3 regions of the Stenotrophomonas sp. YJH_SMC_80 genome follow, and region 3 is predicted to be linked to each of the others. Evidence: predicted binding sites of a transcription regulator. Region 3 holds the regulator's gene; each other region holds the start of a gene.

What was found. The regulator FliA, encoded in region 3, starts transcription of late flagellar genes. The targets are predictions, from matches to a motif close to TAAAGTTTNNCNNNCNNNGGCCGATAA.
Region 1: the regulator FliA is predicted to act here: its motif matches at 5,672-5,698, upstream of AC5P99_RS05995 (methyl-accepting chemotaxis protein).
Region 2: the regulator FliA is predicted to act here: its motif matches at 8,337-8,363, upstream of AC5P99_RS08400 (GGDEF domain-containing protein).

What each region holds. Positions count from the first base shown of each region.
Region 1 is NZ_JCAFVP010000003.1:41,946-52,288, reverse strand. Features, by position in the region: gene AC5P99_RS06015 (HlyD family secretion protein) at 1-459, shown strand, start outside; gene AC5P99_RS06010 (ABC transporter permease) at 444-1,631, shown strand; gene AC5P99_RS06005 (ABC transporter permease) at 1,628-2,755, shown strand; gene AC5P99_RS06000 (glycine zipper 2TM domain-containing protein) at 2,884-3,252, opposite strand; gene AC5P99_RS05995 (methyl-accepting chemotaxis protein) at 3,418-5,640, opposite strand; gene AC5P99_RS05990 (barstar family protein) at 5,923-6,315, shown strand; gene AC5P99_RS05985 (glycosyltransferase) at 6,346-7,338, opposite strand; gene AC5P99_RS05980 (O-antigen ligase family protein) at 7,338-8,600, opposite strand; gene mutS (DNA mismatch repair protein MutS) at 8,842-10,343, shown strand, end outside.
Region 2 is NZ_JCAFVP010000004.1:5,185-15,527, reverse strand. Features, by position in the region: gene AC5P99_RS08425 (DUF3375 domain-containing protein) at 75-1,544, shown strand; gene AC5P99_RS08420 (DUF4194 domain-containing protein) at 1,531-2,232, shown strand; gene AC5P99_RS08415 (ATP-binding protein) at 2,249-5,629, shown strand; gene AC5P99_RS08410 (sulfite exporter TauE/SafE family protein) at 5,735-6,514, opposite strand; gene AC5P99_RS08405 (YchJ family protein) at 6,617-7,009, shown strand; gene AC5P99_RS08400 (GGDEF domain-containing protein) at 7,013-8,293, opposite strand; gene egtB (ergothioneine biosynthesis protein EgtB) at 8,444-9,715, shown strand; gene egtD (L-histidine N(alpha)-methyltransferase) at 9,712-10,343, shown strand, end outside.
Region 3 is NZ_JCAFVP010000022.1:28,920-39,262, forward strand. Features, by position in the region: gene flhA (flagellar biosynthesis protein FlhA) at 1-750, shown strand, start outside; gene flhF (flagellar biosynthesis GTPase FlhF) at 896-2,518, shown strand; gene AC5P99_RS20415 (MinD/ParA family ATP-binding protein) at 2,505-3,392, shown strand; gene AC5P99_RS20420 (RNA polymerase sigma factor FliA) at 3,389-4,132, shown strand; gene cheY (chemotaxis response regulator CheY) at 4,190-4,582, shown strand; gene AC5P99_RS20430 (protein phosphatase CheZ) at 4,582-5,187, shown strand; gene AC5P99_RS20435 (chemotaxis protein CheA) at 5,190-7,019, shown strand; gene AC5P99_RS20440 (flagellar motor protein) at 7,121-7,861, shown strand; gene motD (flagellar motor protein MotD) at 7,863-8,879, shown strand; gene AC5P99_RS20450 (ParA family protein) at 8,884-9,666, shown strand; gene AC5P99_RS20455 (chemotaxis protein CheW) at 9,663-10,343, shown strand, end outside.

The sequences.
Region 1 (10,343 bases), on a different contig from region 3:
CGCGAGCAGGACAAGCGTGCCGCGCAGGGCCAGGTGCAGCAGGCGCAGGGCGCGGTGGCCGAAGTCAACGCCGCCCGTGCCGAAGTCGAAGGACGCGCGCCGGTGGCGGGCGAAATCAACAAGCGCATGGCCGACCCGGGCGAGCTGGTGCCGGCCGGCTACCCGGTGTTCACCCTGGTCGACATCGATCGCATGTGGGTGGCGATGAACCTGCGCGAATCACAGATGCAGGGCCTGAAGGTCGGCAGCAAGCTGCAGGGCAACGTGCCGGCACTCGGCCTGGACGGCGAGTTCGAGGTCTACTTCATCAACCCTGCCGGCGACTATGCGACCTGGCGTACCACCCGCCAGTCGTCCGGCTACGACGTCCGCAGTTTCGAGGTGCGGGTGCGCCCGGTACGCCGCATCGAGGGCTTCCGCCCCGGCATGAGCGTGCTGTTCGCATGGCCCCAGCACTGAGCCCGGACCGCAACTGCTTCGCCGCTTCGTGGCGGCGCGAGCTGCAGTCGCTGCGCGGCAACCGTGCCGACCTGCTGCTGGTCACCGTGCTGCCCCTGCTGATGCTGGCGGTGATGGCGTGGATGTTCTCGCCGTCGGTGATGCGCGACATCCCCATTGCCGTGGTCGACCTCGACCACAGCAGTGACAGCCGCCTGCTGCTGCGCATGCTCGATGCCAGCCCCGGCGTACGCATCGCCAGCCAGCCGGCGGACCTGGAGGACGCGCGTTCGCAGCTGCGCAGGCTGGATGTGTTTGCCATCGTACTGGTGCCGCGCGATGTCACCCGGCAGGCGCTGCGTGGACGCCAGGGCACGGTGTTCGCCTATTACAACGCCACCTATATGACCACCGGCCAATCTGCGTCACGCGATATCGGCGACGCAGTCTCGGCCTGGAACGCACGCCTGCTGCGCGAACGCATCGGCCTGCAGGTCGGCCCCGGAAAGCTGCGTGCGGCACCGATCGCGGTGCAGTCGGACATCCTGTACAACCCTGCGCGTAGCTACGAGTTGTTCCTGCTGCCGCTGATCTTCCCAGCCGTGCTGTCGCTGGTACTGGCACTTGCGGTGGCCGGCAGCCTCGGCCGCGAGATCCGCGACGGCACCCTGCCCGCCTGGCTGGGTCGAACGCCGTGGTCGGCGATTGCGGGCAAGGTCACGCCGTACATCCTGCTGTTTTCGCTGTATGGCGCGCTCGGCATCGGTTACCTGGCCTGGCTGCGCGGCGATGGTGTGGCCGGCAGCGTGCTCCTGCTGCTGCTCGCACAGCCACTGTTCTACCTGGCCACGGCCGCCTACGCATTGTTCTTCGTCGGCGTCACCCGCGACATGGGTACCGCGCTGTCCGCGGTCGGCCTCAGCATCGGCACCGCACTGGCGTTCTCCAGCGCTACCTTCCCGGTGCTGGATGGCCCCCTGTTCACCCGCATCTGGCATCAGCTGCTGCCACTCAGCGCCTACATCAAGCTGCAGACCCAGCAGCAGTTCATCGGTTCGCCGCTGCAGGTTTCGGTGTGGCCGTTGGCCACATTGCTGCTGATGGCGGTGGTGGCAGGAGGCATTGGCGGCCTGCGCCTGATCGCCTTTGCGCGCACGCCGGAAGCCGCACAGCCTGCGGGAGCCGACGCATGAGCGCACTCTGGCGCAGCCTGCGGCAGACCCTGATGGCGGTGCTCTGCGACCGCTACGCGATCGTGGTGATGGTCGGCGCGGTGATCCTGTATTCCTTCTTCTACCCGGCCGCGTACCGTCACCAGGTGGCCGGCAACCTGCCGGTGCTGGTAGTGGACCAGGACCACAGCGCGACCAGCCGCGAGCTGCTGCGCAAGCTCGATGCACTCCGCGTTGCACGCGTGGTCGGGCAACCGGCGGACATCGACAGTGCGCGCCAGCAACTGGAAGCCGGCCACGCCGAAGGCATCGTGCTGATCCCGGCCAACCTGGAGCGCGACATCCTGCGCGGCCACCCGGCCAAGCTGGTGCTGCTCGGCAACGGCGCCTACCTGGGCCGTGCCAGCTGGGTGCTGGGCAGCGTGGCCGACGCACTGGGCGCGTTCGGGCGTGACGCCGTGGTCGACCAGGCCGCCTTCATGGGCGCGCCACAGGCGCCGCCGGTCACCCTGGTGCAGCGCCCGCTGTACAACACCCAGGAAGGCTATGGCAGCGCCATCGTGCCCGGCGTGGCCGAGCTGATCGTGCACCAGACCCTGCTGATGGGCATCGGCGTGCTGCTCGGTGGTCGTCGTCTGGCACTCGGCCGGCGCCTGCGCTTCGACCTGCCGACCCTGGCCGGCATGGCGATGGGCTTCGGCCTGATCGGCCTGTTCGGCCTGTTCTGGTACGCCGGGTTCACCGCCTGGGTGCAGGACTATCCGCGCGGCGGAAACCCACTGGGCCAGCTGCTGGGCGGCACCCTGTTCATCGCCGCTACCGTGGTTTTCGGCCTGTTCGTCGGCAGCTTCTTCCGCACCCGCGAACGCGCCTTCCAGTACATCATCGCCACCTCGATCCCGCTGTTCTTCCTGGCCAACCTGTCGTGGCCGGCAGTGATGACGCCGCAACCGCTGGTCTGGCTGGCGCAGCTGCTGCCTACCACCTCCGGCATCAACCTGATGGTGCGGCTGAACCAGATGGACGCCAGCCTGGCCGACGTCAGCCACGAACTGATCACCCTCACCGTCCTGCTGCTGCTCTACGGCAGCCTCGCCACCTGGCGCCTCCTCGCAAAAAAGGGGGCGGAGGGGATTAAGTCGTAAACGGCCGGTTTAGGGGATTGCGACTTAATTCCCTCCGTCCCCTTTTTCCTGCTACGAAGAACGCCGGCGTGGGGCCGGCGTTCGGGTACTGCGGTGTGGAAGGGGAAACGAGGTCTGGCTGTGACCGATCAGCGGTAGACGCGTTCGCAGCGACGTTCAACCACGCGGTCACCGTTCTTCTGCTGCTGGTTGCCTTGGATCTGGCGGCCGGCCGCACCACCGGCCACGGCGCCGGCCACGGTTGCAAGCTTCTTGCCGTTACCGCCGCCCACCTGGTTGCCCAGCAGGCCGCCGATCACTGCGCCGGTAGCGGTACCCGTGATGCGGTTCGGATCGCGCGAGTTGCGCTGCACTTCCACGTTCTTGCAGACCACGCGGCTGCCGTCATTGAACTTGCGTCCCTCATCGCGCGGCCCATACGTCTGCGCACCGGCCACCGACGAAGCCGCCAGCAGCGTGCCCAGCACAAGCAATCGGGTCGAGGTCTTCATGGCCATCTCCTGAGTTCCGGTATGGCGCAAGTGTCCTCCTGCGGTTGGCAACCGGAAGTGAAATGCGCGTATCCGCCGCCTCATCGGCCATCGCGCGTTCAGGAAGAAATCCGCGCCCATCACGATCAGCCATCGTGATGGGCGCTGTCTTCCTACCGGCATTGCCCTCTGCTAGAACTCTTCCCAACCGCCCGCATTGGCGGCCAGCGTCGGTTCCATCCGCGGCGGCAGCACCGCCGGCCGGCGTACCGGTGCAACCGATGCCGCCACGGCTGCCAACGCCGGGCGGACCGCTGCGGCGGCGGTCACCGCCCCCGTGCGGAACACCGAAACTGCCTCGGCCAGCAGGTTGGCCTGCTCTTCCATGGAGCGTGCCGCCGCGCTGGCTTCTTCCACCAGCGCCGCATTCTGCTGCGTGGTCTCGTCCATCTGCACCACCGCCTGGTTCACCTGTTCGATACCCGAGCTCTGCTCCTGCGAGGCGGCAGAGATATCGGCCATGATGTCGGTCACGCGCTGCACCGAGGCCACGATCTCGCCCATCGTGGTGCCGGCCTGACGAACCAGCGCCGATCCATCGGCGACCTTGCCGACCGAATCCTCGATCAGGCCCTTGATCTCCTTGGCCGCACCGGCCGAGCGCTGCGCCAGCGTGCGCACCTCACTGGCCACCACCGCAAAGCCCCTCCCCTGCTCGCCGGCACGCGCAGCTTCCACCGCCGCGTTCAAGGCCAGGATGTTGGTCTGGAACGCGATGCCGTCGATGACACTGATGATCTCGGCGATCTTCTTCGACGAGGCTTCGATAGCCGACATCGTGGTGACCACCTGGCCGACCACCTCGCCGCCCTGCGAGGCGACGCCATGCGCACCGATGGCAAGCTGGTTGGCCTGTCGTGCGTGCTCGGCGTTCTGTTTCACGATGGAGGTTAGCTCCTCCATCGACGCCGCCGTCTCTTCCAGGTTCGCCGCCTGCTGCTCGGTGCGACGCGACAGATCGGTGTTGCCCGACGCGATCTCGCCTGCCGCCAGGTTGATGCTGGACGCGCTGGACTGGATACGGCCGACAATCTGCTTGAGCTGATCGACGGTGGCATTGCAGTCATCGCGCATGCGGGCAAACACGCCGTGGAAGTCGCCCTGCATGCGCACGGTGAGGTCACCGCGCGAGATCGCCTGCAGCAGGGTCGACACCTGCACCAGGTTCTCGTCGGTGGTCTGCATCAGGCGATTGAGCCCGGCCACCATGTCGCGAAACTCATAGGCGAAGCGATCTTCATCGCCGCGCAGGCTGAAGTCGCCTGCGGCTGCAGCCGTCGCCAGGCGGCGGATCTCACCGTTGATCGCCGACAGGCTGGTCTTGGTTTCGTCCATGGCCTGGGTGATTGCGGCCTTCTCGCCCGGCAACGGATCCATGTCCACTGACAGATCACCGCGGGCGTAATGCTTCATTACTTCGATCAGCCGGTTCTGCACCTGCACATGCGAGCCGACCAGCGCATTGGTCTCGTGCACCATGCGCCCGTAGTCGCCAGGAAAAGCACTCTCGTCCATGCGATAGCTGAGGCTGCCCGCGTCGTGCTGGCGGGCCAGTTCACCCTGCGCCGCCATCACCGACTGCAACTGCGCCTGCATGCGCTGCATCGACCTGAGCAGCTGCGTCACCTCATCGTTGCCGGACGCGTCGATGCTGTTGTCCAGCCGCCCGTTGGCGATGCCGTCGGCCAGCTTCACCGCACCTTCCAGCGGGCGGGTCAGGCTACGGGTGATGGCCCACGCGGCCAGCGAGCCCAGTACCAGGCTCAACGCGCCGAACACGATCGACAACGTGCCGGTCCAGGATTCGGTTGAACGGTATTCCTCGCGACTGCGCTCGGTCAGTGTCTCCTGATGCCGCAGCAGGGTCGAGATCGCCTCATTCCATGCGGTGGCCAAGCCGTGCTCGGCGAGCAGTTCCTTGGCCGCGCCGTCGAAATCACCGGCCTTCATGCGCTCGTGCAGATGCTGGGTGGAGGCGTCGGTGGCCTTGCGTGCCGCGTCGATTTTCGCCACCAGGGCATCACCAGTGGCGTCGCGTGGAATCTTGATGTACTTGGCCCAGATACCGTCGTAGGTCTGCGACAGCTCCTGCGCCTTCTGATAATCCTTGTCGAAATCCTCACCGCGCTTGATCACCATCAGCCGGCGATGCATCAGCACCGCGTTGTTGGTATCCAGCATGTCGTTCAACAGCCGCATCTTCACCATGTTGACGTCCACCACTTTCTCGAACTGGGCGGACTTCAGGTGGTTTCCGTACAGCACGAGGCCAACGATGGCCATGATGAACAGCAGCAGCAGACCGAAGCCGGCGCCAAGCCGGGATCCCACACGGAGATTACGTAAGGCAAGCATCTCAATTCCCTTGATCGTGGCCGTACGTTCGATGGCGGCGCAGCGAAGGGAAACTTTACGGGACTTTATATATGGACCGATCCAAATATATGGAACTGTGCAGGCAGTCAGAAAACAAGGCGACAGATAATGGCGCCATATCATTATCGAATACCGCTGACACGCCAGCGCCCGATGAAAATCACGCAGATTTAACACCATAATCATGCCAGCTCCATCCGAAGCGGCCCTGGATTATCTGCGCCGGACACAACCGCCGCCCGGGAGAGCTACAGTCCGCAGATGACACGGATCCTGCACATCGAAGGCGCGTCCATCAACGACATCGCCAGCCTCTACGTGGAAATCAATCGCGTGTTCATGGCCGACGAAGACTGGCAACTGGGCGCAAGCCTGGATGCGCTTGATGACCTGCTTCACGGCGGCTACGGCGCTCTCGCAGGCCATGCCATCGCCACGGTGGTGTGGCGTGACATCGCCCACAGCCGCGATGCACTGGGCCGCGAGACCACGCGCGCCTGGCTGCAATCGAAACTCGCTCAGGGCGGCAGGTTCAACGGTGCGGCCATCCACGCTCAGTTGACGGCACTGGCGCTTGGTCAGGGACAGACCTACTTCGAGATCGTCATGGAGATCTTCGGCAGCCATCCGCAGATCACCCTGGTGCCTGGCTGAGCGGGCTGCGGCGACCAGCCCCACATCAGCTCAGAGCTTGGCCAGGGCATCGCCCAGACGGCGCGGGAACGCCACCTCGCTGGCCAGGTGCCATGCGCGTGCATTGGCGCCCAGCCGGGTCCACTCGGCCTCATCCATCGCCAGCGCGCGCTCGACGGCCTGTTCCAGCGCCTTCTCATCCACATGCCAGGTCCTGGACAGATGGCAGGGCTCGCCCTCGTGCGCGGCAACCAGGATGCCGCGGCTGTCGTCGATCATCTGATTCATCGGCGCGCCGTCACAGGTGATCACCACCGCCCCGCAGCTCATCGCTTCCACCAGATAGTGGCCCCAGCCTTCGGTCTGCGACAGGCACAGGTGGAACGCATGTTCGTTCTGCAGGCGCTGCACCTCCTGGTCGGGCAGCCGCTCGCGGACGATTCTCAGGTTCGCGGCACCGCCCTCATCTTCGTCCGAAGGGCCGCCGCGCAGGATGGTCAGCAAGGGCCATTCGGGGTGCCGTTTCCAGACATTGACGAGTGCAGCCGTTCCCTTCATACGGCTGGTACCGGCCGCATGCAGGAAGCTGCGCGGCCTGCGCGGCACTGCCGGGTCGTAGCGGTCACGGCTGCAGAAACCGACTTCCAGCGCGCGCATGCCCAGCGCGTTGAAGATGCGCGTGGCTTCTTCGGTCTTGGTCAGCAACGCATCGAACCGCGGCAGGATCCGCAGGCTGCGTGCGGACACCCATTCCGGATTCGGGATCAACAGATTGACGTTGGCCAGTCCGAAGCTCGTCGGCCGGACATGTTCCAGCGAGATGTTGACGTCGAACCGGGCGGGCGTGCGCCCCAGGCTCAGCCACGAGGCCAGCAGCCTGCGCAGGCGCATTCCGCGGAGTTTCCAGGCGCCACCATTGCGCACCGCGTCCAGGCGGCTGACCGTCACCGTGTGCCCGAGCTGCTGCAACGAGCGCTCGATCACCTGGATGTCATGGGACAGGCCACGCTGGTTGTCGGCGGCCAGTAGATGGATATGCGCCATCAGGACGGACTCCCTGGCCGATGCAGGTTACGCGCCGGCAAGGCGGTCGCCATCATGAAGCCCAGCACCAGGTAGAAATAGAACGAATGCGGCATCGCCCGGTAGAACACGTTGTCCGTGAACGCCGAAAGCGCATAGACGATGACCACGGCAAGTCCGGCGATGGCGATCGTCGCGGTGATGTCGTCGGCGTGGCCGAGGCGCCGCACGAAATGAATGCCGGGCAGGATGAAGACCAGCAGCATGAGCAGCAGCAACGGCACGCCACCGGTCACCGCCGCTTCCAGGTACTCGTTGTGCGGGTGGTTGTAGCGGAAGATCGACTCGGACACCTCGCCGCGAGCGATGCCCTCACGCGCATAGGTACCGAACTGGTTCAGGCCCACCCCCGCCACGGGATGCTCGGCGAAGGCGTCGACCGCCACGCCCCACATGGCGATGCGCTCGCGGACCGAGCCGACCTCGTTTTCCTGGTTGAAGCCGGAGATCTCGCCACTGACCTCACCGAAGCGCTGGATCACCTCGTGGTTCAGCACCGAGGTGGCGCCGACCACGCCAATGGCCAGGGCACCGACGAAGACCAGTGCCCCCCGCCAGCGCCGGGTTCGCCGGACGTGCACCACAATCACCATCAGCATGGCGGGAATGAACGCCAGGATCGGCCCGCGACTCTGCGCCAGGATCGAACCGTAGACGCCGACGGCGATGGCCACGCCGTGCAGCCAGCGTTCGGCCGGATGCACATTGGGCTGGATCAACCGGATGACCGAGAACAACGCCATGCACAGCGTCACCATGGTGAACTCGATGGCCGTCCATTCGCCGCCACTGAAACCGTGCGCGCGTTCAAGGCCCATCACGTGGTGCTGCACGATGCACGACCCGCCGAAGACCAGGGTGGACACGGCGAAGATCTTCCAGATCAGGCGCCAGTCCAGCGCAGTGGCGAACACAGCAGCGGTACCCAGGTAGAGCAGTGTCTGCGCCGGCAGATCCAGCTCGTTCCAGCGCAGCCCGTGCCAGAGGATGCTGTAGAAGGCATAGGCCAGGCGCAGGAAGCAGACGATTACGATGAACCGGGCGATGCGGTAGCGCAGGCGGACATCGGGCTGGCGGCGAATCAGAACCACGCCGGTGACCAGCAGGGCCAGCAGCAGCACCGCCTTCAGCAAGGTGTAGGGTGCGGAGCCGGCAAGCGGAACGATGGCGACCAGGATGCTCAGCAGGACGGTACGCCAAGTGTAACGAGGTTCGGCGGCCATGCAGGCTGCAGTCATGCTTGTTCTTTCCATCAACGCCCGCCCGGGGATAAGTCGCCCCGTTTTCCATGGAGGCCGCTTGGCGGAGATCGCCGGGGCTGACACTACCGTGGGACCCTGGGGAAATCAACCAAAGTGCCGGCGCAGGGGCGCAGGCGTTGGCACACGGACAGCCTCCGGGCCCAGCGCGGGTGCCGCGGATCATCGACCACCCCAGGTCGCTACACTAATGACTTCTCCGGCCATGCCTGCGCGTGGTCACGCCCTGACGCCCTGCCCAAGACGCGAAACGCCCCAAGTGACTGATACAAAAGACAATACCAGCAACGCCAAGGCGTCCAAGGAACACACCCCGCTGATGAAGCAGTTCTTCGCAGCCAAGTCCGACTACCCGGACCTGCTGCTGTTCTTCCGCATGGGCGACTTCTACGAGCTGTTCTACGACGACGCGCGCAAGGCTGCGCGGCTGCTCGACATCACCCTGACCCAGCGTGGCAGCTCCGGCGGCGCGCCGATCCCGATGGCCGGCGTGCCGGTGCATGCCTACGAAGGCTACCTGGCACGGCTGGTGGCGCTGGGCGAGTCGGTGGCGATCTGCGAGCAGATCGGCGACCCGGCGCTCGCCAAGGGCCTGGTCGAACGCAAGGTGGTGCGCATCGTCACCCCCGGCACGGTCACCGACGAAGCGCTGCTGGACGAGCGCCGCGACACCCTGCTGATGGCGTTGTCGCGCAGCAAGCAGGGCTACGGCCTGGCCTGGGCCGACCTGGCCGGTGGCCGCTTCCTGGTCAACGAAGTGGAGACCGACGACGCCCTGGAAGCCGAGCTGGCACGGCTGGAGCCGGCCGAGCTGCTGGTGCCCGACGAGGAGAACTGGCCGGAGTTCCTGCGCCAGCGCACCGGCGTGCGCCGCCGTGCGCCGTGGCTGTTCGACGCGGACAGCGGCCGCCGCCAGCTGCTGAACTTCTTCAAGCTGCACGATCTGAGCGGCTTCGGTATCGATGACAAGCCCCGTGCCACCGCCGCCGCCGGCGCCCTGCTCGGCTATGTCGAGGAAACCCAGAAGCAGCGCCTGCCGCACCTGACTTCGATCGCGATGGAAACAGCCGGCGAAGCGATCGCGATGAATGCCGCCACCCGCCGCCACCTGGAATTGGACACGCGTGTCGACGGTGATACCCGCAATACCCTGCTGGGCGTGCTCGACAGCACGGTGACACCCATGGGTGGGCGCCTGCTGCGCCGCTGGCTGCACCGCCCGCTGCGCCTGCGCGAGGTGCTGGTGCAGCGCCACCACGCGGTGGAAACCCTGATCGATCGCGGTGCGGACGCCGACATCCGCGAGCAGTTCCGCCGCCTCGGCGATCTGGAACGCATCCTCACCCGCGTCGCGCTGCGCTCGGCGCGCCCGCGCGATTTCTCCACCCTGCGTGACGGCCTGGGCCTGCTGCCGGCGGTGCGCGAAGTGCTGGCCCCGCTGGACTCGCCGCGCCTGCAGGCCCTGCATGCGGCGCTGGGCGAACACGACGCGTGCGCGCAGCTGCTGGCCAGCGCCATCGCCGAGATGCCGCCGCTGAAGCTGAGCGACGGCGGCGTGCTGGCCGATGGCTTCGATGAAGAGCTGGACGAGCTGCGCCGGCTGTCCACCCATGCCGACCAGTTCCTGGTCGACCTGGAACTGCGCGAGCGCGAGAGCAGCGGTATTCCCACCCTGAAGGTGGGCTACAACCGCGTTCACGGTTACTA
Region 2 (10,343 bases), on a different contig from region 3:
ATGCCCACGGCTGTCCACGCGGCAGCTGTGCATGGCGGTTTGTCCCTGTCAGCCCTACAGACTTCTTTCGCTGCATGAAGCATCGCGAACGCATTGCCCGTTACCGCCACCTGCGCGAACAGCCCCAGTGGAAGCTGCTTGCCGCCGACCACGCTCCGGAAATCATCGGCCTGCTGCAGGGCCTGCTGATGGACGGCGAGCGCACGTTGCCGTCCTCGGTACTGAACGAGCGACTGCAGCGCGCGCTGGACCAGCTGGCCGGCGATGAACTCTCGCGCGAGCTGCCGCGCACCGCGCAGGCCTACATCGCGCACTGGCTGGCCCAGGGCTGGCTGGAACGCCGTCTGCCCGAAGGCGCCGACCAGGAGCAGTACGAGCTGGCGACCGCGGCACTGCAGGCGATCCGCTTCGCCGACGGCCTCGAGCAGGCCCGCGTGGCCGCCACCGAAAGCCGCCTGGCGTTGGTCATTGAGCAGCTCTCGGCGCTGGCTGCGCAGACCGAAGCCGATCCCGATGCGCGCCTGTCCGCGCTGCACGACGAGCGCGACCGCATCGATGCCGAAATCGCCCGGGTCGGCACCGGCCGCGTGGTTGCGCTGGACGGCAAGCGCGCGCTGGAACGCACCCGCCAGATCATCGGCCTGGCCGACGAGCTGACCGAGGACTTCCGCCGCGTGCGCGATGACTTCGAGCAGCTCAACCGCGATTTCCGCGAACGCATCATCGACGACGAGGGCGAGCGCGGCGATGTGCTGTCGCAGCTGTTCGAAGGTGTGGATGTCATTGGCGAAAGTGACGCCGGGCGCAGTTTCCAGGCCTTCTGGCGCCTGCTCAACGACGCCGAACAGAGTGCCCAGCTCGATGCCGCGCTGGAAGCGGTGCTGGCGCGCGGCTTCGCCCGCCGCCTGGACCGCAACGAACGCAACTTCCTGCGCAGCTTCACCAGCACCATGCTCGAGCGCGGTGGCCAGGTACACGACGTCCTGCAGAACTTCGCGCGCAGCCTGCGCGGCTTCGTGCAGAGCCGTGGCTACCTGGAACAGCGCCGCCTCAACCAGTTGTTGAAGCAGGCGCAGTCCGAAGCGCTGGCCCTGCGCGACGAATTCCCCGCACAACGCGGCATCGGCCGCGACCTGCAGCTGACCACCAGCCGACTGCGCTCTTGGTCGCAGTGGAAGCTGCATGATCCGCGCAGCGCCCAGGTCGACGGCAATGTCGAGTACAACGACGCGGCCGCGATCAGCCTGGAGAGCGTCGGCGACCTGGTCGCTTCGTCCGAAATCGACTTCCGCACCCTGCGCCGCGACCTGCACGACCTGCTCGATGCACAGCCGCGGCTCAGCATCGCCCAGGCCCTGTCGCAGCGCGAGGCGCCGCAGGGTCTTGGCAGCGTCATCGGCTATCTGTCGCTGGGCACGCGCTTCGGCAACGTGGTCGCCGGCGAGCAGGAGCTTGCGCAATGGCGTGGTGGCGACGGCCAGGTCCGTCGCGCCCGCATCCCGCTGGTTTGGTTCACCCAGGAGAGACGCCATGAGCTGGCATGAAGATCCCATCGACGCAGCGCAGGCCGACGTGGCGGAAGACGCCTACGAGGCCGAACCGGTGGCGGCCGTGGCGCAGCCCCGCCGTGGCAACGACGTCTATTACCTCGGCGACACCGGGCGCCTGCCGCTGGATGCGCGCCGCGCGCTGTGCCAGCTGCTGATCGGCCCCAGCATCGACCAGCTGCGCCACGCCAAGCTGTGGCCGGCACTGATCCGCAGCGAGGCGGCCATCCGCTCGTCGCTGGCGGACCTGTTCCTGGAACTGGTGCTCGACCGTGACAGCGGCGTGGCGTTCACCCGCCAGGCCGATACCGAAGACGTCGACGCGCCGGTGCTGCTGCGCACCTCGCCGCTCACCTTCATCGACTCGGTGCTGCTGCTGTACCTGCGCCAGCAGCTGGCCGAAGCCGATGCGCGCGGCAACCGCGCGGTGGTCGCCGATGCCGAAATGGCCGAAGCACTGGCCATCTACGAAAAGAACCTGTCCACCGACCGCGCCGGCTTCAACCGCCGCGTCGCCTCGGCGGTGCAGAAGATGAAGGACAACCACATCCTGACCCGCCTCAGCGGCCAGGAAGACCGCCACGAAGTCTCGCCGGCGCTGAAGCTGCTGTTCTCCGCCGAAGACGTGTCCCAGCTCTCGGCGGTCTACCGCCAGCTGCGCGAAACCCCGGCCGCCGAGGCCTGAGAGACCCGACCATCGCATGGCTATCTCCAAGCACACTCCCGCCCTGTTCAACGAAGGCCTGCCGGACCCGCGCCTGCAGCAGTTCCGCATGCGCCGCCTGCAGGTGCACAACTGGGGCACCTTCAACGGCCTGACCGAAGTGCCGATCGCCGAGCGCGGTTTCCTGTTCGTCGGACGTTCCGGCTCGGGCAAGTCGACACTGCTCGATGCCATGTCCGCGCTGCTGACGCCGCCGGCCATCGTCGACTTCAACGCCGCCGCGCGTGAAGCCGAGCGCAGTGGCCGCGACCGCAACCTGGTGTCCTACGTGCGTGGCGCATGGGCTGACCAGCAGGACAGCGGCACCGGCGAAATCGCCACCCAGTACCTGCGCAAGGGCGCCACCTGGACCGCACTGGTGCTGGAATACCGCGCCGGCGATGGCCGCGTGGTCAGCCTGGTGCGCCTGCTGTGGATCTCCGGCAACGGCACCTCGGCCGGTGACGTGCGCAAGCACTACATGATTGCCGAGCGCCCGTTCGACATCGCCAAGGATCTTGGTGGGTTCGACCTGGACCTGCGCAAGCTCAAGCAGAAGCTGTCCGACCTGCACCACTTCGACACCTTCTCCGGCTACGCCGAGCGCTTCCGCGACCTGCTCGGCATCGACAACGAGATGGCGCTGCGCCTGCTGCACAAGACGCAGTCGGCGAAGAACCTGGGTGACCTCAACGTCTTCCTGCGCGACTTCATGCTCGACACGCCGAAGACCTTCGACGCCGCCGAGCGTCTGGTCAGCGACTTCGCCGAGCTCGATGGCGCGCACCAGGCGGTGGTCACCGCCCGTCGCCAGGTGGAGACCCTGCTGCCGGCACGCGCCTACTACAACGACCTGAAGGAAATGCACCGCCGGCGCGGCGACGACGAAGCCCTCAAGCTCGGCGTCGACAGCTTCCGTGAAAGCCGCCGCCAGGCGCTGATCGAAGCGCGCCTGCGCGAGATGGACGTGCGTGACCGTGGCCTGCTTGGCGAAGAAGCCCAGCGCCGTGCCGCACTGGACAATCACACCGAGCGCCTGGCCGAACTGGAACTGCAGCGCCGCCAGCAGGGCGGTGAGCGCATCGAAGAACTGGAACGCGAGCAGGGCCGCGCCGAAGCCGAGCGCGACCGCCGCCAGGCCAAGCGCGAGCAGGCAAGCCTGGCCGCGCAGCAGCTGGGGGCCGAACTGCCGGACGACGCACACGGCTTCGCCGAACTGGTCGAGCGCGCACAGAACGAGCTGCAGGACCGCCAGCGCGCCTCTTCGGCGCTGGACGATGCGATCAGCGATCGCCTGGGTGGCAAGCGCGATGACGAGCGCCGCTTCGGCGAAGTCCGTGCGGAACTCGAAGCGATGCAGCGCACGCCCTCCAACATCCCGGCGCCGATGCAGAAGCTGCGCGCGCGCCTGGCCGAGGAAACCGGCATCGCTGAAGCGGCGCTGCCGTTCGTCGGCGAACTGATCCAGGTCCGCTCGGAAGAGCAGGGCTGGCAGGGTGCCATCGAGCGCGTGCTGGGTGGCTTCGCGCTGTCGCTGCTGGTCGACGACAAGCATTACAACGACGTCGCCGAGTGGGTGAACCGTACCCACCTGGGCATGCGCTTCACCTACTACCGCGTGCGCCGCAACGATGATGCGTTCGCCCGTGAGCCGTCGGCGAAGTCGCTGCTGCACAAGCTGGAACTGCGCGAACACGTGTTCGAAAGCTGGCTGCGCCGCGAGCTCGGCAAGCGATTCGACTACGAGTGCGTGGATGCCAAGCAGCTGCGCAACGTCGACCGCGGCATCACCCGCGAAGGCCAGGTCAAGCATCCGGGCGACCGTTTCGAGAAGGATGACCGCAGTGCGGTGGGCGACCGCCGTCGCTGGATCCTCGGCTTCAACAACCACGACAAGGTGGGCGCCTTCGAGCGCGAAGCTCAGGAACTGGCCAAGCGCATCGCCAGCTGCGAGACCGACATCGCGCGCCTGCGTGGGCAGCGTGACCGCGACAACGAACGCCGCCTGGCCTGCCACGAGCTGGTCAGCATCAGCTGGAACGAGATCGACATCGCCGCCCCGCAGCAGCGCCTGAGCGACATCGAGGCCACGCTGCGCGACCTGCGCGAAGGCAATGCCGACCTCGCCAAGCTGGCCAAGCAGATCGACGCCGTGCGCGCCGACATCGAGCAGGCCCGCCGCACCTATGAAGACGTCCGCGTCGAGCGCGGGCAGCTGGTCAAGGAACGTGATCGCCTGGACCGCGCGCGCCAGCAGAGCCGTGCGCTGGTGCTGCCGAGCCTGGCCCAGGAGCAGGAAGCCGGCCTTGCCGAGCGCCTGCAGGAGCAGGGTCCGCTCAGCCTGGAAACGCTGGAAGCGCACATGCGCCAGGTCAGCAACGCGCTGAACGAGCAGCTGTCGTCCTCGCAGCAGGACCTCAACCGCATCGAGAACCAGCTGATCGGCTGCTTCCGTCGCTTCATCCAGCAGTGGCCGGAGGAATCGGGCGACTTCACCGTGTCGGTGGCCTCGGCCGAGGACTTCCTCGCACGCCTCGAACGACTGGAGCGCGATGGCCTGCCGCAGCACGAAGAGCGCTTCTTCGATCTGCTGCAGAACCAGAGCAAGAACAACCTGCTGGCCCTGCAGCGCCACAGCGCCGAGGCCCGCAAGTCGATCGGCCAGCGCCTGGACGAAGTGAACGCCAGCCTGGAACAGGTGCCGTTCAACCGCGGTACGTTGCTGACCATCGAACTGAGCGACCGCCGCCTGCCGGAAGTGGGCGAGTTCCACCTGCAGCTGCGCGAAGTGCTGTCGCAGCAGCAGACCGAGCAGCGCGAGCTGGCCGAATCGCAGTTCACCGTGCTGCGCCAGCTGGTCAACCGCCTGGGCTCGCAGGAAGGCGAGGACAAGCGTTGGCGGGAGCTGGTGCTGGACGTGCGCATGCACGTGGAGTTCATCGGCGTCGAGCTGGATGCGGAAACGCGCCAGCAGGTCGAGATCTACCGCAGCGGCGCCGGCAAGTCCGGTGGCCAGCGCCAGAAACTGGCTACCACCTGCCTGGCCGCGGCACTGCGCTACCAGCTCGGCGGTGCCGACAGCCAGCTTCCCAGCTACGCCGCAGTGGTGCTCGACGAGGCCTTCGACAAGGCCGACAACGAGTTCACCGCGCTGGCGATGAACATCTTCGACAACTTTGGCTTCCAGATGGTGGTTGCCACCCCGCTGAAGTCGGTGATGACACTGGAACCGTTCATCGGCGGCGCCTGCTTCGTCGAAATCAGCGGCCGCCACGACTCCGGCGTGCTGCTGATCGAGTATGACGAGGAAGGCAAGCGCCTGAAGCTGCCCGAGCGCAGCCGCCAGCAGGCCAACGAACCGGAAGAAGCCGAGGCCTGAGCGCCTCGGGCAATCCACCTGTAGGGCCGAGCCATGCTCGGCTGCTCTTCGCGACCTGAAACAATGTGCCAACCAAGGTTGGCACCTACCATTTCATAACGTCCCTCACGAACCGCGGAACGTATCCCACGCCATCCGCGCGATCAGCACCACCACCAGCCCCACGAACAGCTTGCGGATGAACGGCGTACCGCCCTTCAGCGCCAGGCGCGTGCCCACCACCGAGCCGATGATGTTGGCCGCCGCCATCGGCAGCGCGAACAGCCACAGGATGTTGCCGGTCGGCACGAAGAACGAGATCGCCGCCACATTCGTCGCCAGGTTCACCACCTTCGACGCCGCCGAGGCGCGCAGGAAATCCAGCCCGAAGAAGCGCACGAACAGGAAGATCAGGAAGCTGCCGGTGCCCGGCCCGAAGAAGCCGTCGTAGAAGCCGATCGCCGCACCGATCGCCAGCGCGATCACCAGTTCGCGGCGACCGATCTCCTGCGGACGGTGCAGCGCGCCGAAGTCCTTCTTCCACAGCGTGTAGGCCAGCATCGCGACCAGCAGCACCAGCACCAGTGGGCGCACCGCGTCCTTGGGCAGCAGGCTTACCGCGGTGGCGCCGGCGAAGGAGAAGATGAAGGCCGTGCCGGCCGCGAACAACACCGGCTTCCACGGGAAGCGCACGTTGCGCGCATAGCGCCAGGCGGCCGCACCGGTACCGAACATCGAACTGAACTTGTTGGTACCAAACAGCATCGCCGGCGTCTGCTGCGGCAGCACCGTGAACAGGCCAGGCAGCTGCACCAGCCCACCACCACCGACGGCGGCATCGACCAGCCCGGCGATGAAGGCGATGACCACCAGCCACCACAACTCAGGGGGAACCAGTTCCAGCACGGCGATCAATCGATATGGGGGCGCGACAGCATACGCCTGTCCTGCACTGGTTGACCGGTGCCCCGCGTGGATCCATCCGCACAACCCGGCGACAATGTCCGCATGAGCCGAAAACCCACCGATCCCTGCCCCTGCGGCCTTCCCGCCGAGTACGCCGCCTGCTGTGGCCGTTTCCATGCCGGTGAGGCCGCCCCCGATGCCGAGCGCCTGATGCGATCACGTTACAGCGCCTATGTGCGGGGGCTGGCGGACTATCTGCGCCAGAGCTGGCATCCGGATACCCGTCCGGCCGAGTTGTCGCTGGATGATGCGCCCGGCCAGCGTACGCATTGGTTGGGCCTGACCGTGCACGAGCACACCGTCACCGGCGCCGACAGCGCCGAAGTGCGCTTCACCGCCCGCTACCGCGTGGGCGGCGGCAGCGCGGTGAAGATGGCCGAGCACAGCCGCTTCCTGCGCGTCGACGGCCGCTGGTACTACCTCGACGCGGTGTGAGCCTCAGCCGCCGCGTGCCGCCAGCACGCGCTGGCCGGCATGCGCGCGGACCTGGTTGCGGCCACCGTCCTTGGCTGCGTACAGCGCCTGGTCGGCGGCCTTGATCACTGCCGCTGGCCGCTCATCCACGCGGCTGTCTGCCAGCCCGATGCTCACCGTCACCTGCACCGTCTGCCCGCTTCCGCCGCGTCCTCGTTGCCGGCGCCCCGTTTCATCGTCGTGGCTGCGTGTGCTCCGGTCGCGCAGCTGCATGCGGGTGTCCTCGATGGTCTGCCGCAGCGCCTCGACTGCATCCACGCAGGCCGCTGCGGGACGATCCAGGAAGACCACCGCGAACTCCTCGCCGCCATAGCGGAACGCCCGGCCACCATCGCCCACCCGGCCCAGGCGCGAGGCCACCAGGCGCAGCACATCGTCGCCGGTGTCGTGGCCGTGGGTGTCGTTGAACGACTTGAAGTGGTCCACGTCCACCATCGCGATGCTGTAGGTGCCGCGCGCCCGCTGCAGGGTCTCATTGAAGGCGCGGCGCCCCGGCAGGCCGGTCAGCTCATCGCGGAAGGCCATATGGAAGGACTCCTGCATCATCGCGCCCAGCATCAGCAGCAGGGCCGCACTGGCCAGTGCCGGCAGCAGCACCGGCTGCAGGAACACCCGTGGCAGCATCCACCACAGGCACAGCAGGGCCAGCAGCATCGCCGTGTGCAACGGGCGCGGATACCGCCAGGCCTGCCAGCCCAGCGCGGCGGTTGCCAGAAGGAACAGCAGCGCTGGCAGCTGCGCCAGCGCGTTCCAGTCGACCGGGATCCACTCCCAGTGACGGTTCGACAGCAGATCGTGCATGCCGCGCGGCTGCTGCGTGGCCAGCAGCAGGAAGATCAGCAGTGCCGTGCCGCTGGCGACGGAGCGCAACAGCAGGTCGTGGCGGCGCCGCCCGCGCTCGGGCCACAATGCCAGGCCCGCGAACAGCAAGGGCAACCAGGCCGAAATGGCATGGAAGCGCAGCGGGGTCAGCGCCGTGACATGGCCGCTGTGCAGGTAGTCGCCCACGTCCTGGTGCAGCAGCGCGAACATGACCGCCACCACCAGCAGCAGGCAGAGCGTACGCACCTGGTGGTAGAGCAGGGCAAGGCCGGCGCCGAGGCAGGCCAGCAGCCAGGGCAGGATGCGTTGGGCCGGACTGGCAACGTCTTCGTTGCCCAGTGCTGCCCACAGCACCACGGCAACCAGCACGGCGGGCAGCACGAACAGGTAATGCGCAGGCTGGCGGAGCGGATGCAGGGGCAAGCAGGAATTCCAGCGCGGTGACGACGCGGCCGCAGCATTGCCGTTAGCGGCGTTCGCACCGGCTTCTTGAATGCGGGATGGTCACGCATGTGAACGCGTTGACGTCGAACGATGACATCGCACTCACCCTGTTGCGCAGATGCTGCCCGGATGGACAGCGTAGCCACCGCCGTCGCTGCCTCGCAGCGCGATCTCGCCCGCCAGTACGCATGTGTGCGGAACCGCAGCATGCGCCTGGCAGCCCCCCTCAGCGCCGAAGATGCCATGCTGCAGAGCATGGCCGATGCCAGCCCGAGCAAATGGCACTTGGCCCACACCACCTGGTTCTTCGAACGCTTCGTGCTGGCCGGCTTCCCACCTGCACCGGCGCATGACCCTGCCTGGGACTACCTGTTCAACAGCTACTACAAGAGCCTCGGCCCGGCGCATGCCCGGCCGCAGCGTGGGTTGCTATCGCGGCCATCGCTGCAGCAGGTGCGCGACTACCGCCAGCAGGTCGATGCACAGGTGCAATCGCGGCTGGCGGCAGGCGACCTTGATGAGCAGGCACTGCAGCACCTGCAGTTGGGCCTGCAGCACGAACAGCAGCACCAGGAACTGCTGCTCACCGACATCAAGCACGCGTTCTGGTGCAATCCGTTGCAGCCGGCCTACCGCGAGGACCTGCAGCCTGCAACCAGCGCTGCCAGTGCGCAGGGCTGGATCGAGTCGCCCGAGCGCATCGTCACCATCGGCGCCGCAGCCTGGCCGCAGCACACCGCCTTCGCCTACGACAACGAATCGCCGGCGCATCGCGTGCTGCTCCCCGCGCACGCACTGGCCGAGCGTCCCGTCAGCAATGCCGAGTACCGCGCCTTCATCGACGCCGGCGGCTACCGCGAACCGCGCTGGTGGCTCAGCGAAGGCTGGGCGCTGCGCGAAGCCGAGGGCTGGCAGCACCCGCTGTACTGGGATGGCGCCCTGCAGCGCGAGTACACCCTGGGCGGTTGGCGCGACCTGGATCCGCATGCGCCGGTCTGCCACCTCAGCTACTACGAGGCCGATGCCTGCGCCCGCTGGGCCGGTGCGCGCCTGCCCAGCGAGTTCGAGTGGGAGGCTGCCGCCGCAACGCTGCCGCCTCGCGGTCATTTTGCCGATGACGATCGGCTGCACCCGCAGGCTGCAGGGGGCATCGGACTGCGTCAGCTGTTCGGCGATGTATGGGAATGGACCCACAGTGCGTATGGCGCCTACCCGGGCTTCCGCCCTTTCGCCGGCAACCTCGGTGAATACAACGGCAAGTTCATGTGCGGGCAATGGGTGCTGCGCGGTGGCAGCTGCGCCACGCCGCGTGGCCACGTGCGTGCCAGCTACCGCAACTTCTTCATGCCCCCGGCGCGTTGGCAGTTCTCCGGGCTGCGCCTGGCCAGGGACCTCGCATGAGTACGGTGCACGACGCACTGCAGGCGCTGACCGATCTCACCCCCGGCCGCCAGCAGATCCTCAACGACGTGGTGGCCGGGTTGTCGCGCACGCCGCGCCAGCTGCCGTCCAAGTACTTCTACGATGCGCGCGGCTCGCGCCTGTTCGAGCAGATCACGCAGACCCCCGAGTACTACCCCACGCGCACCGAGCTGGCCCTGCTTTCACGGGTACTGCCGGACATCGCCCGAAGCGTCGGGCCGCACCTGCACGTGGTGGAACTGGGCAGCGGCAGTGGCCGCAAGACCGCATTGCTGCTGGCCGCCCTGCACGACCCAGTGGCCTACACGCCGATTGAAATCTCGCGTGCTGCGCTGCTGTCCAGCATCGACCATCTGGCCCCGGCGCTGCCCGAGGTGGAGATGCTGCCGGTCTGTGCCGACTTTACCCGTCCCGTCGCCGTACCCATGCCCGAACGCGAACCCGCGCGACGGCTGCTGTTCTTCCCCGGTTCCACGCTGGGCAACTTTGAAGGCGAGGACGCGGTCGCGCTGCTGCGCGCGATGCGCCAGACCATGGGGCGTGATGGCCTGGCCCTGGTCGGCATCGACCTGCACAAGGACCCGGCGCTGATCGAGGCGGCCTACAA
Region 3 (10,343 bases):
GGCAGCGCGCTGGGCACCCTGGAGGGCATTGCCGGCAAGGATCCCGCGTTCGGCCTGGATGCCACCTGGATCCAGCCGCACCAGCGTGCCCAGGCTGAAACGCTGGGCTACACCGTGGTCGACCCGGCCACCGTGGTGGCCACCCACCTCTCGCACCTGATCCGCGAACATGCGCCGGAACTGCTCGGCCACGAGGAAGTGCAGCACCTGCTGGCCAACCTGGCCAAGAGCGCGCCCAAGCTCGTCGAAGATCTGACGCCGAAGGCGCTGCCGCTGTCGGCAGTGGTGCGCGTGCTGCAGAACCTGCTGGTCGAGCGCATCCCGATCCGACAGCTGCGCAAGATCGCCGAAGCGCTGGTCGAACACGCGCCCAGCAGCCAGGACCCGGCGGTGCTGACCGCTGCCGTGCGCACCGCGCTGGGCCGCTTCATCGTGCAGGAGATCGCCGGAATGTCGGCGGAGCTGCCGGTGTTCACCCTCAACCCGCAATTGGAACGTGTCTTGCAGGAGTCCACGCAGGGCAACGGCGCCGCGCTGGAACCCGGACTCGCAGAGCGACTGCACCAGAGCCTGGCCGAATGTGTCAGCAAGCAGGAAGCGCGAAACGAGCCGGCGGTCGTGCTGGTACCGGGCCCGGTGCGCGCCGCGCTGGCGCGCCTGGTCCGCCACAGCGTTCCGTCGCTGTCGGTCCTGGCCTACAGCGAGGTGCCGGAGGACAAGCGCCTGAAGCTGGTCGGAACGATCAGCTGACGCCGCCCACCGATGCGCCAGAAAACAGACACCACCTTCGAACCAACGCAACAGACAGATACCAAGGGGAACCCGCACCGTGCAGACCACCGACCACCCGAGTTCTCCGACCGCCACCCCGCCGTCTTCGTCCCGTGACCACAGCATGAAAATCAAACGATTCGTCGCCGCCGACATGCGCTCGGCCATGAACCTGGTGCGCAAGGAACATGGTCCTGACGCCGTGATCCTGTCCAACCGCCGGATCGAGGAAGGCGTCGAGATCGTCGCCGCGGCCAACTACGACGAGAGCGCCGTGCAGCGTGCACTGGAAGCCTCGCGCCGTGATGTCGCACCGCCGCCGGCACCCAAGCCGCGCACCGCTGCTGACGCGGTGATCGCCGCGGTCACCCGCCGCCGCAGCGCTGCCCCGGCGCCGGAGCCGGTGGCCGCCACCACCTCGGCCGTGGCCGCCCTCGCCCGTGCGGCCGTGGGTGCCACCGGCCGCACCTTGGACAGCGCCGACGAGATCGTGCCGACCCGCGGCAGCACCGGCTTCGCAGCCACCCTGGCGCGCGCCACCGTCAACGAACCGGCGCTGCCCGAACAGATCTTCGCCCCGTTCGCCGAGGCCATCGTCGCACCGGGCCCGGCCGTCACCGCGCCGGCCAACCGCGCCCGCTTCCAGATCGACCCGCCGCACGACACGCATCACGAAAGCGTGCCCCCCGCCGTGCAGCCGCCGCCGCTGCCGGGCGCTGCCATGGCCGATGTCCAGCCTGACATCGCCGCCAGCGAAACGGCAGCGCTCGAAGCCGTCGCCGAAGCCAGTCCGGCCCCCGTGCTGGCCCCGGCACCGACGCTGACCGTCGTCGCCCAGGACGACGCCGAGATCCGCCAGCTGCGCCAGGAAGTGGCCGGCATGCGCCAGGTGATCGAGCGCGAGATGAACCGCTTCACCGACGAGCGCCTGCGCGGCTGCCCGGTACGCGCCACCGCGCTGGACCTGATGGACGAGTACGGCTTTGATGCCGGCCTGGCCCGCGACGTGGCCATGCAGATTCCGCTGGAGACCGAAGCCCACCGTGGTCGCGGCCTGATGCTGGGGCTGATCTCGCGCAAGCTGCCGATCGCCCCGGTCGACCCGCTGGAAGAAGGCGGCGTGATCGCCCTGGTCGGCCCGACTGGCGCCGGCAAGACCACCACCATCGCCAAGCTGGCCTCGCGCTTCGCCGAGAAACACGCGCCGCGTGACGTCGCCCTGGTGACCACCGACACCACCCGCATCGGCGCCCGCGAGCAGCTGTACGGCTACGGCCGCCAGCTCGGCATCGCGGTGCACGAAGCCAACAGCGGCACCGACCTGGACCAGCTGCTGGAACGCCTGAAGGACTACAAGCTGGTGCTGATCGACACCGCCGGGCTGGGCCCGCGCGACCGCGCGCTGGCCGCGCAGCTGCAGTGGCTGCGCGCCGCCCGCCAGGTACGCACCCTGCTGGTGCTACCGGCCAACACCAGCTTCGGCGACATGGACGAGGTGGTCCGCCGCTTCGGCGCCGCCAACCTGCAGGGCCTGGTGTTGAGCAAGCTGGACGAGACCGGCCGCTTCGGCAACGCCCTGTCAGTGGCCGTGGACCACGCCCTGCCGATCACCTGGGTGACCGATGGCCAGGACGTTCCGGAGGACCTGCACCGGGCCAGTGCGGCCAATCTCGTACTTCGCCTTGAAGATTTGCGCCGCGCGGCCGATATGCCCTGCAACCCGGAGTTGAACCATGCCGTCGCGTGAGTACGCCAAGCTGACCAAGACCTTCCCGCTGTCGGCCACCCGCAGCGAGCCGCTCGGCCCTGTGCGCACCATTGCCGTCACTGGCGGCAAGGGCGGCGTGGGCAAGACGAATGTGTCCGCCAACCTGGCGGTGGCACTGGCCGGCATGGGCAAGCGCACGCTGCTGCTGGACGCCGACCTGGGCCTGGCCAACATCGACGTGATCCTGGGGCTGAACCCGACCTTCACGCTGGCCGACCTGGTCGCCGGCCGCTGCTCGCTGGACGACGTCATCGTCGAAGGCCCGAACGGCGTGCTGGTGGTGCCGGCCGCGTCCGGCCGCCGGCACATGGCCGAGCTGGCCCCGGCCGAGCACGTCGGCCTGGTCAACGTGTTCTCCGAGCTGGAACGCGAACTGGACATCATGGTGGTGGACACCGCCGCCGGCATCACCGACGGCGTGCTGACCTTCTGCCAGGCCGCGCAGGACACCGTGGTGGTGGTCTGTGACGAGCCGGCCTCGATCACCGACGCCTACGCGCTGATCAAGGTGCTGTCGCGCGAACGCGGCGTGGACCGCATCCAGGTAGTGGCCAACATGGTGCGCGACCCCAACGAGGGCCGCGTGCTGTACGAAAAGCTGACCCGCGTCTGCGAGAAGTTCCTCGCCGATGTCTCGCTGAACTACCTGGGCTGCGTGCCGCAGGACGACTGGCTGCGCCTGTCGGTGCAGCGCCAGCAGCCGGTGGTGAAGGCCTACCCGTCCAGCCCGGCCGCGCTGGCGATCACCGAGATCGCGCGTCGCACCGCACGCTGGCAGGCGCCGACCGAACCGCGTGGCGGCGTCGAGTTCTTCCTCGAGCGCATCCTCAAGCAGCGCGGGGTGGCCGCATGAAAGGCGCAGCCCAGTACAGGGAAGTCCAGCGCTCGGCGGCCAACGAGGTCATCGCCCAGCATTCGGACCTGGTGCGGCGCATCGCCCACCACCTGGCCGCGCGGTTGCCGGCCAGCGTTGAAGTGGACGACCTGATCCAGGCCGGCATGATGGGCCTGATCGAAGCGTCGCGCAGCTACGACGCCGACCAGGGCGCCTCGTTCGAGACCTATGCCTCGATCCGCATCCGCGGTTCGATGATCGACGAGATCCGCCGTGGCGACTGGGTGCCGCGCTCGGTGCACCGCCGTGCCCGCGATGCCGCCGCCACCATCCGCCGCCTGGAACAGAGCAGCGGCCGCGCCGCCAGCGCCACCGAGGTGGCCGCCGCGATGGAGATGCCGCTGCCCGAATACCTGCGGTTGATGGAGGACGCCGCACGTGGCCAGGTGCTGAGCCTGGAGTCGCGCATCGAGGACCAGGGCGAGCTGGACACCGTCGCCCAGGGCGGCCCGACCCCGCAGCAGGTGCTGGAGCGTGGTGAATTCGGCCGTGAGCTGGGCAAGGCCATCGGCCACCTGCCCGAGCGCGAACAGCTGGTGCTCTCGCTCTACTACGAGCAGGAACTGAACCTGAAGGAGATCGGCGCGGTGCTCGGCGTGAGCGAGTCGCGGGTCTGCCAGATCCACGGCCAGGCGGTGCTGCGCCTGCGTGGCCGGCTCAAGATTTTCGAGGCGGCGGACGCCGGCCTGGAAGAATGAACATGCCCGAGGCGGCTGCCCCCGGCCGCCCGGAATGAACAACAAAGGAACTCTGCTTTGAACAAGAACATGCGCATCCTGATCGTCGATGACTTCTCGACCATGCGTCGGATCGTCAAGAACCTGCTGGGCGATCTGGGCTTCACCAATACCGCCGAAGCCGAGGACGGGCATGCCGCGCTGTCGCTGCTGCAGAGCCAGCCGTTCGATTTCGTGGTCACCGACTGGAACATGCCGGTGATGACCGGCATCGAGCTGCTGAAGGCGATCCGTGCCGATGCCAAGCTGAAGACACTGCCAGTGCTGATGGTCACCGCCGAAGCCAAGCGCGAACAGATCATCGAAGCCGCCCAGAACGGCGTGAACGGCTACATCATCAAGCCGTTCACTGCGCAGACGCTGGAAGAGAAGCTCGGCAAGATCTTCGAACGCCTGGCGGCCAGCGCCTGATGGATACCACGGTCGACAAGAGCGCCCTCGCCCTGCGCCTGCAGGAAGCCCTGGACGCACTCGAGTCCGGTGACGAGGCCGCCTGGCGGCAGCGCATCGACGGACTGGTCGCGCTGCGTACGCAGCCGATGATGAGCGGCCTCTCGCGGCTGGCCCGCGAGCTGGGGCAGGCACTGGGTGAGCTGCCGACCGTGCCCAGCGAGGCCGGTGAGCTGGACGACGCCTGCGCACGCCTGGACCACGTGGTGGCCATGACCGAACAGGCCACGCACCGCACCCTGGACCTGGCCGAGGAATGCCGCAGCCTGACCGAACAGCTGCGTGCTGAAGGCCTGCAGCCGGGCCAGGACGCGCAGCTCGAGCGCATCCGCCACAACCTGACCGAGATCGCCCTGACCCAGAGCTACCAGGACCTGACCGGGCAGATCATCCGTCGCGTGGTCGGCATCGTCCGCCGCGTGCACGAGGGCTTCGGCGCACTCGGCCTGCCGCCGGAACAGCATCGCACCGACCCGGAACTGGCCGGGCCGGCACTGAAGGGACTGGACCGCCACGCGGTCTCGCAGAACGACGCCGACGACCTGTTGTCGGATTTGGGGCTGTAAGCATGAGCGCGGTATCCGACGACATCACTGCCGATTTCATCATCGAGGCACAGGAAATCCTGGATCGCCTGGGCGAACAGCTGGTGTCGCTGGAGCAGGCACCGCAGGACACCGAGCAGCTCAACGCGGTGTTCCGTGGATACCACACGCTCAAGGGCGGTGCCGGCTTCCTTGGCGTCACCGCGATGGTCGAACTGTGCCACGCCGCTGAAGAGGCCCTGGGCATCGCGCGTGCCGGGCAGGCGGTGCTGCAGGCCCACCACTTCGACGCCGCCCAGCAATCGCTGGACTACCTGCAGTCGATGCTGGACGCCGTGTCCTCCGGCACCGAGCCAGGCTATGCGCCGCCGGACCTGATCGCGCAGTTCGACATGAACGGTGGCACTGCCGCGCCGGTCGCTGCGGCCGCGCCTGCGGCAGCCGGCAGCGACCTGATCACCGACGACGAATTCGAGGCCCTGCTCGACCAGCTGCATGGCGGCAACGCACCGACCGCGGTCGCGCCGCCCAGGAAGGCCGACGACGGCCTGATCAGCGAAGACGAGTTCGAAGCGCTGCTGGACCAGCTGCACGGCGGCGCTGCGCCAGGCGCGAAGCCTGCTGCCACCGTCGCGGCGGCACCTGCCGCTGCACCGCGCCCGGCGCCCGTACCGGCGCCCGCCGCCAAGCCGGCGGCCAAGCCGATGGCCGAGGCCGAGCACACCGTGCGCGTGGACACCAAGCGCCTGGATGCGATCGTCAACCTGATCGGCGAACTGGTGCTTTCCCGCAACCGCCTGAAGACCCTGCGTGCACGCCTGCGCGACGAGGAGCTGGACCGCGCCGTATCGACGCTGGACATCGCCACTGCCCGCCTGCAGTCGGCGGTGATGCGTACCCGCATGCAGCCGGTGGGCAAGGTGTTCTCGCGCTTCCCCAAGGTCGCCCGCGACGTCGCCCGCTCGCTGAAGAAGGAAGTGGACCTGGAGCTGGTCGGCGCCGAAACCGAACTCGACCGCAACCTGGTCGAAGCACTGGCCGATCCGCTGGTGCACCTGGTCCGCAACGCCATCGACCATGGCGTGGAAATGCCCGACCTGCGCGAAGCACAAGGCAAGCCGCGGATGGGCCATGTACGCCTGTCGGCGCAGCAGGAAGGCGACTACGTCAGCATCGAGGTGCAGGACGATGGCGCCGGCATCGACCCGGAGAAGCTGCGCGCGAAGGCGCGTGAGAAAGGCCTGATCGATCCGGAAGCCGCCGCCCGCCTGAGCAGCGAGGAATGCCTGCACCTGGTGTTCCTGCCCGGCTTCTCGACCAAGCAGCAGGTCACCGACATCTCCGGCCGTGGCGTCGGCATGGACGTGGTGCAGTCGCGCATCCGCGAACTGAGCGGCCAGATCCAGATCCAGTCGGAACTGGGTCGTGGCAGCCGCTTCCTGATCCGCGTGCCGCTCACCCTCGCGATCCTGCCGACCCTGCTGGTGCAGGCCGGCGAGGACGTCTACGCGCTACCGCTGGCACGCGTGATGGAAGTGCTGCACGCGCCGCGCACCTCGCTGGGCTGGTTCGATGGCCGCGCCGTGCTTGATCGCCGCTCGCACACCCTGCCGCTGGTCGACCTGCGCCAGTGGCTGGATGTGACGCCGGCCGCGTCAACCCTGCTGACCATCGTGGTGCTGCAGGCCGGCGAAGCGCGCTTCGGCCTGGTCGTGGACCAGGTGCGCGGGCGCGAGGAAGTGGTCATCAAGCCACTGCCAAAAGCCCTGCGCGGCCTGCGCGGTTATGCCGGTGCAACGTTGATCGGCGATGGTCGCATGGCACTGATCCTGGACGTGGACGGCATACGCTGAACGCCGCCGGGCAAGGCCCGGCGACCCGAAAACTGTGACTACCGTCTGTACGCATTCTCCCGGTGTCTCAAGTCCCATTCATACAAGCCGATACCGGAACCATGGATAGACTCAGCCTCATTGGACTCTTTCTCGCCCTGGCCTCGCTGGTCGGTGGCAGCATCCTCAAGGGCGCCGGCCTGGCGTCGCTGTGGTCGCCTGCGGCGTTCGTGATCGTCATCGTCGGTACCGTTGCCGCGATCCTGCTTCACACCTCACCGGCGGTGTTCAAGCATGCGTTCAAGATCGTGCGCTGGGTCGTGCGCCCGCCGCACAGCGATCGCCGCGAACTGATCCAGCAGATCGTCGAGTGGAGCAACATCGCCCGCCGCCAGGGCCTGCTGGGCCTGGAATCGCAGGTGGAAGCGCAGCAGGACCCGTTCCTGCGCAAGGGCCTGCAGCTGCTGGTGGACGGCGTTGAACCCGAATCGATGCGTCACATGCTGGAGATCGAACTGGGCAGCCAGGAGCACCAGGACCAGGCCGGCGCCAAGGTCTTCGAAGCGATGGGCATCTACGCGCCCACGCTCGGCATCATCGGTGCCGTTCTCGGCCTGATCGCGGTGATGAAGAACCTGGCCGACCCGAGCAAACTCGGCCACGGCATCGCCGCCGCGTTCACCGCCACCATCTACGGCATCGCCTCGGCCAATCTGCTGTTCCTGCCGATCGCCGCCAAGCTCAAGAGCGTGATCTCGCACAACACCCGCGACCGCGAAATGGTCATTGAAGGCCTGATTTCGATCGCCCAGGGCGAGAACCCACGCAACATCGAAACCAACCTCTCCGGCTTCCTGCACTGACATGGCCCGCCGCAAGCACCACGAAGAGCACGCCAACCATGAAGCATGGGCGATCCCCTATGCCGACCTGATGACGTTGCTGCTCGCCTTCTTCGTGGTCATGTACGCGATCTCCTCGGTCAACGAGGGCAAGTACCGGATCATGGCCGACGCGCTCACCGATGCCTTCGGCGGCGCACCGCGCACCATCAACCCGGTGCAGGTGGGTAACAAGCAGGTGCAGGGTGGCGGCTGGGACAGCCCCTCGGTGATCAAGTCCGGCACCAAGATCGGCCCCTCCGCGCCCGCGCCGTCGCACGACCCGACCCTGCTGCCGTCGATGGCCTCGCAGATGCGCATGCCGGTCTCCGTGCACAACCAGGAACAGATCGCCCGTGCCGAGCGCCAGCTCAACAGCATCGCCGACCGCCTCACCGCCGCACTGGCGCCGCTGATCGACCGCGGCATGATCAGCGTGCGCCGCACCGAGTTGTGGATCGAAGTGGAGATCAACAGCGACATCCTGTTCCCCACCGGCTCGGCCGCGCTGGACGTGCATGCACGGCAGACGCTGGCCAGCCTGGCCGAGGTGCTGCGTGACGTGCCCAACAGCGTGCGCGTGGAAGGCCATACCGACAACGTGCCGATCGCCACCGCCACCTTCCCTTCGAACTGGGAACTGTCGGCCGGACGCGCCGCCAGCGTGGTGCACCTGTTCGCCGACCAGGGCGTGCAGCCATCACGGCTGGCGATGGTTGGCTATGGCCAGTTCCGTCCGCGCGAAGAGAACGACAGCGCGCAGGGGCGCAACCGCAACCGCCGGGTGATGGTCATCATCCTGGCCGACACCTCGCATTCGGTGGATCCGCTTGGCCAGCGCCTCAATGCGGCCACCGGCGCCGTCGACGACAGCACCACCGAACAGGCCGCCGCAACTCCGGCCACCGCCCCCACCTCCCCCATCGCACCGGTGAAGTTGCCGCCGGTGCCGGCTGGCAGCCGCGTCGGCGCCGCCGTTCCCCCGGCAATGAAGGAGTAAACCGATGCGCATCTGGGCAGTCGCCAACCAGAAGGGCGGAGTCGGCAAGACCACCACCACCCTCGCCCTCGGCCGCGGCCTGGCCGCGCTTGGCCATCGCGTGCTGCTGATCGACCTCGATCCGCATGCCTCGCTCAGCCGCGCCTTCGGCGTGCCGGTGGATCCGCCGCCGGCGGGCGTGCTGGAACTGTTCGGCGCCCCGCCGGCCGATCTTTCCAGCCTGTGCCATGCCAGCAGCATCCACGGCCTGGACTACGTCTGCGCGCAGTCGGCGCTGGCCACGCTGGAGCGCCGCAGCGCCAACCAGCCCGGCCTCGGCCTGGCCCTGCAGAACGCACTGGCGCGTCACCAGGGCCAGCACGACTACATCCTGCTGGACTGTGCCCCCACCCTTGGCCTGTTGATGATCAACGCACTGGCCGCTGCCGACCGCCTGATCATTCCCACCCAGGCCGAGCCGCTGGCCCTGCATGGCCTGGACGGCATGGTCCGCACCGGCGAGATGGTCGAGCGCTCGCGCCGCCGCCCGCTGCCGATCTCGATCCTGCCGACCCTGTTCGACCGCCGCACCCGCGCCGGCAACGAGTCGCTGCGCACGATGCAGGATCGCCACGGCACCCGCGTCTGGGAAGACGCCATTCCGATCGACACCCGCATCAGCAATGCCGCAGGCCTGACCCTGCCCAGCGTTGGTGAGGACTACCCGGGCCGCGGCCTGGCCGCCTATCGCCGCGCACTGAACTGGATCCTCGTTGAGGATGCCCGTGCCCTGGAGCAGGCCGCATGAACAGCACCGGCGTACTGGACGACTACCTGGACGAACTGCTGGGCGAAGCGATCGCCCCGGCGGCCGTCGTGCTGCCAACGCCGGACAGCGCCGCCCCGGCTCCGGACAGCACATCGGAACCGGAACGCGAGCCGACCTGGGATGACCTGCCGGCCGAGGTGATCTACGAAACCGACACCGTCGCCGCGGTGCCTGCCGTGGACAACGCCGGGCTCGAAGCCGCCTTCGAGGCGGCCACAACGGCCGAGCGCGAGCCCACCTGGGACGATCTGCCCGCTGAAGTGATCTATGAGACGGACGCTGTTGCTGTTGCCGTTGCCCCGGCACAGGACGAGGCAGCACTGGAAGCCGCCTTCGAGGCCGCCGCAATGCCGGTCGCCGCTCCCGAGCGCGAACCGACCTGGGATGACCTGCCTGACGAGGTGATCCACGAGACGACCCCGGCCCAGGCCGGCCCGGAGCCCACCTGGGACGACCTGCCCGACGAAGTGATCTACGAGACCGACGCGGCCGACAGCCATCAGCTCGCCCACACTGACAGCCCCGGTCTGCAGGCTGCGTTCGAAGCCGCTGCGGGTGGCGAGGATGTCCCCACGCCGCCACCGGCCGTGGTTGCGCCCCCGGCACCGCGCCCTGCACCCGCGCCCGCCCCGGCCGCGCGTGCTGCCGCCGCGCCG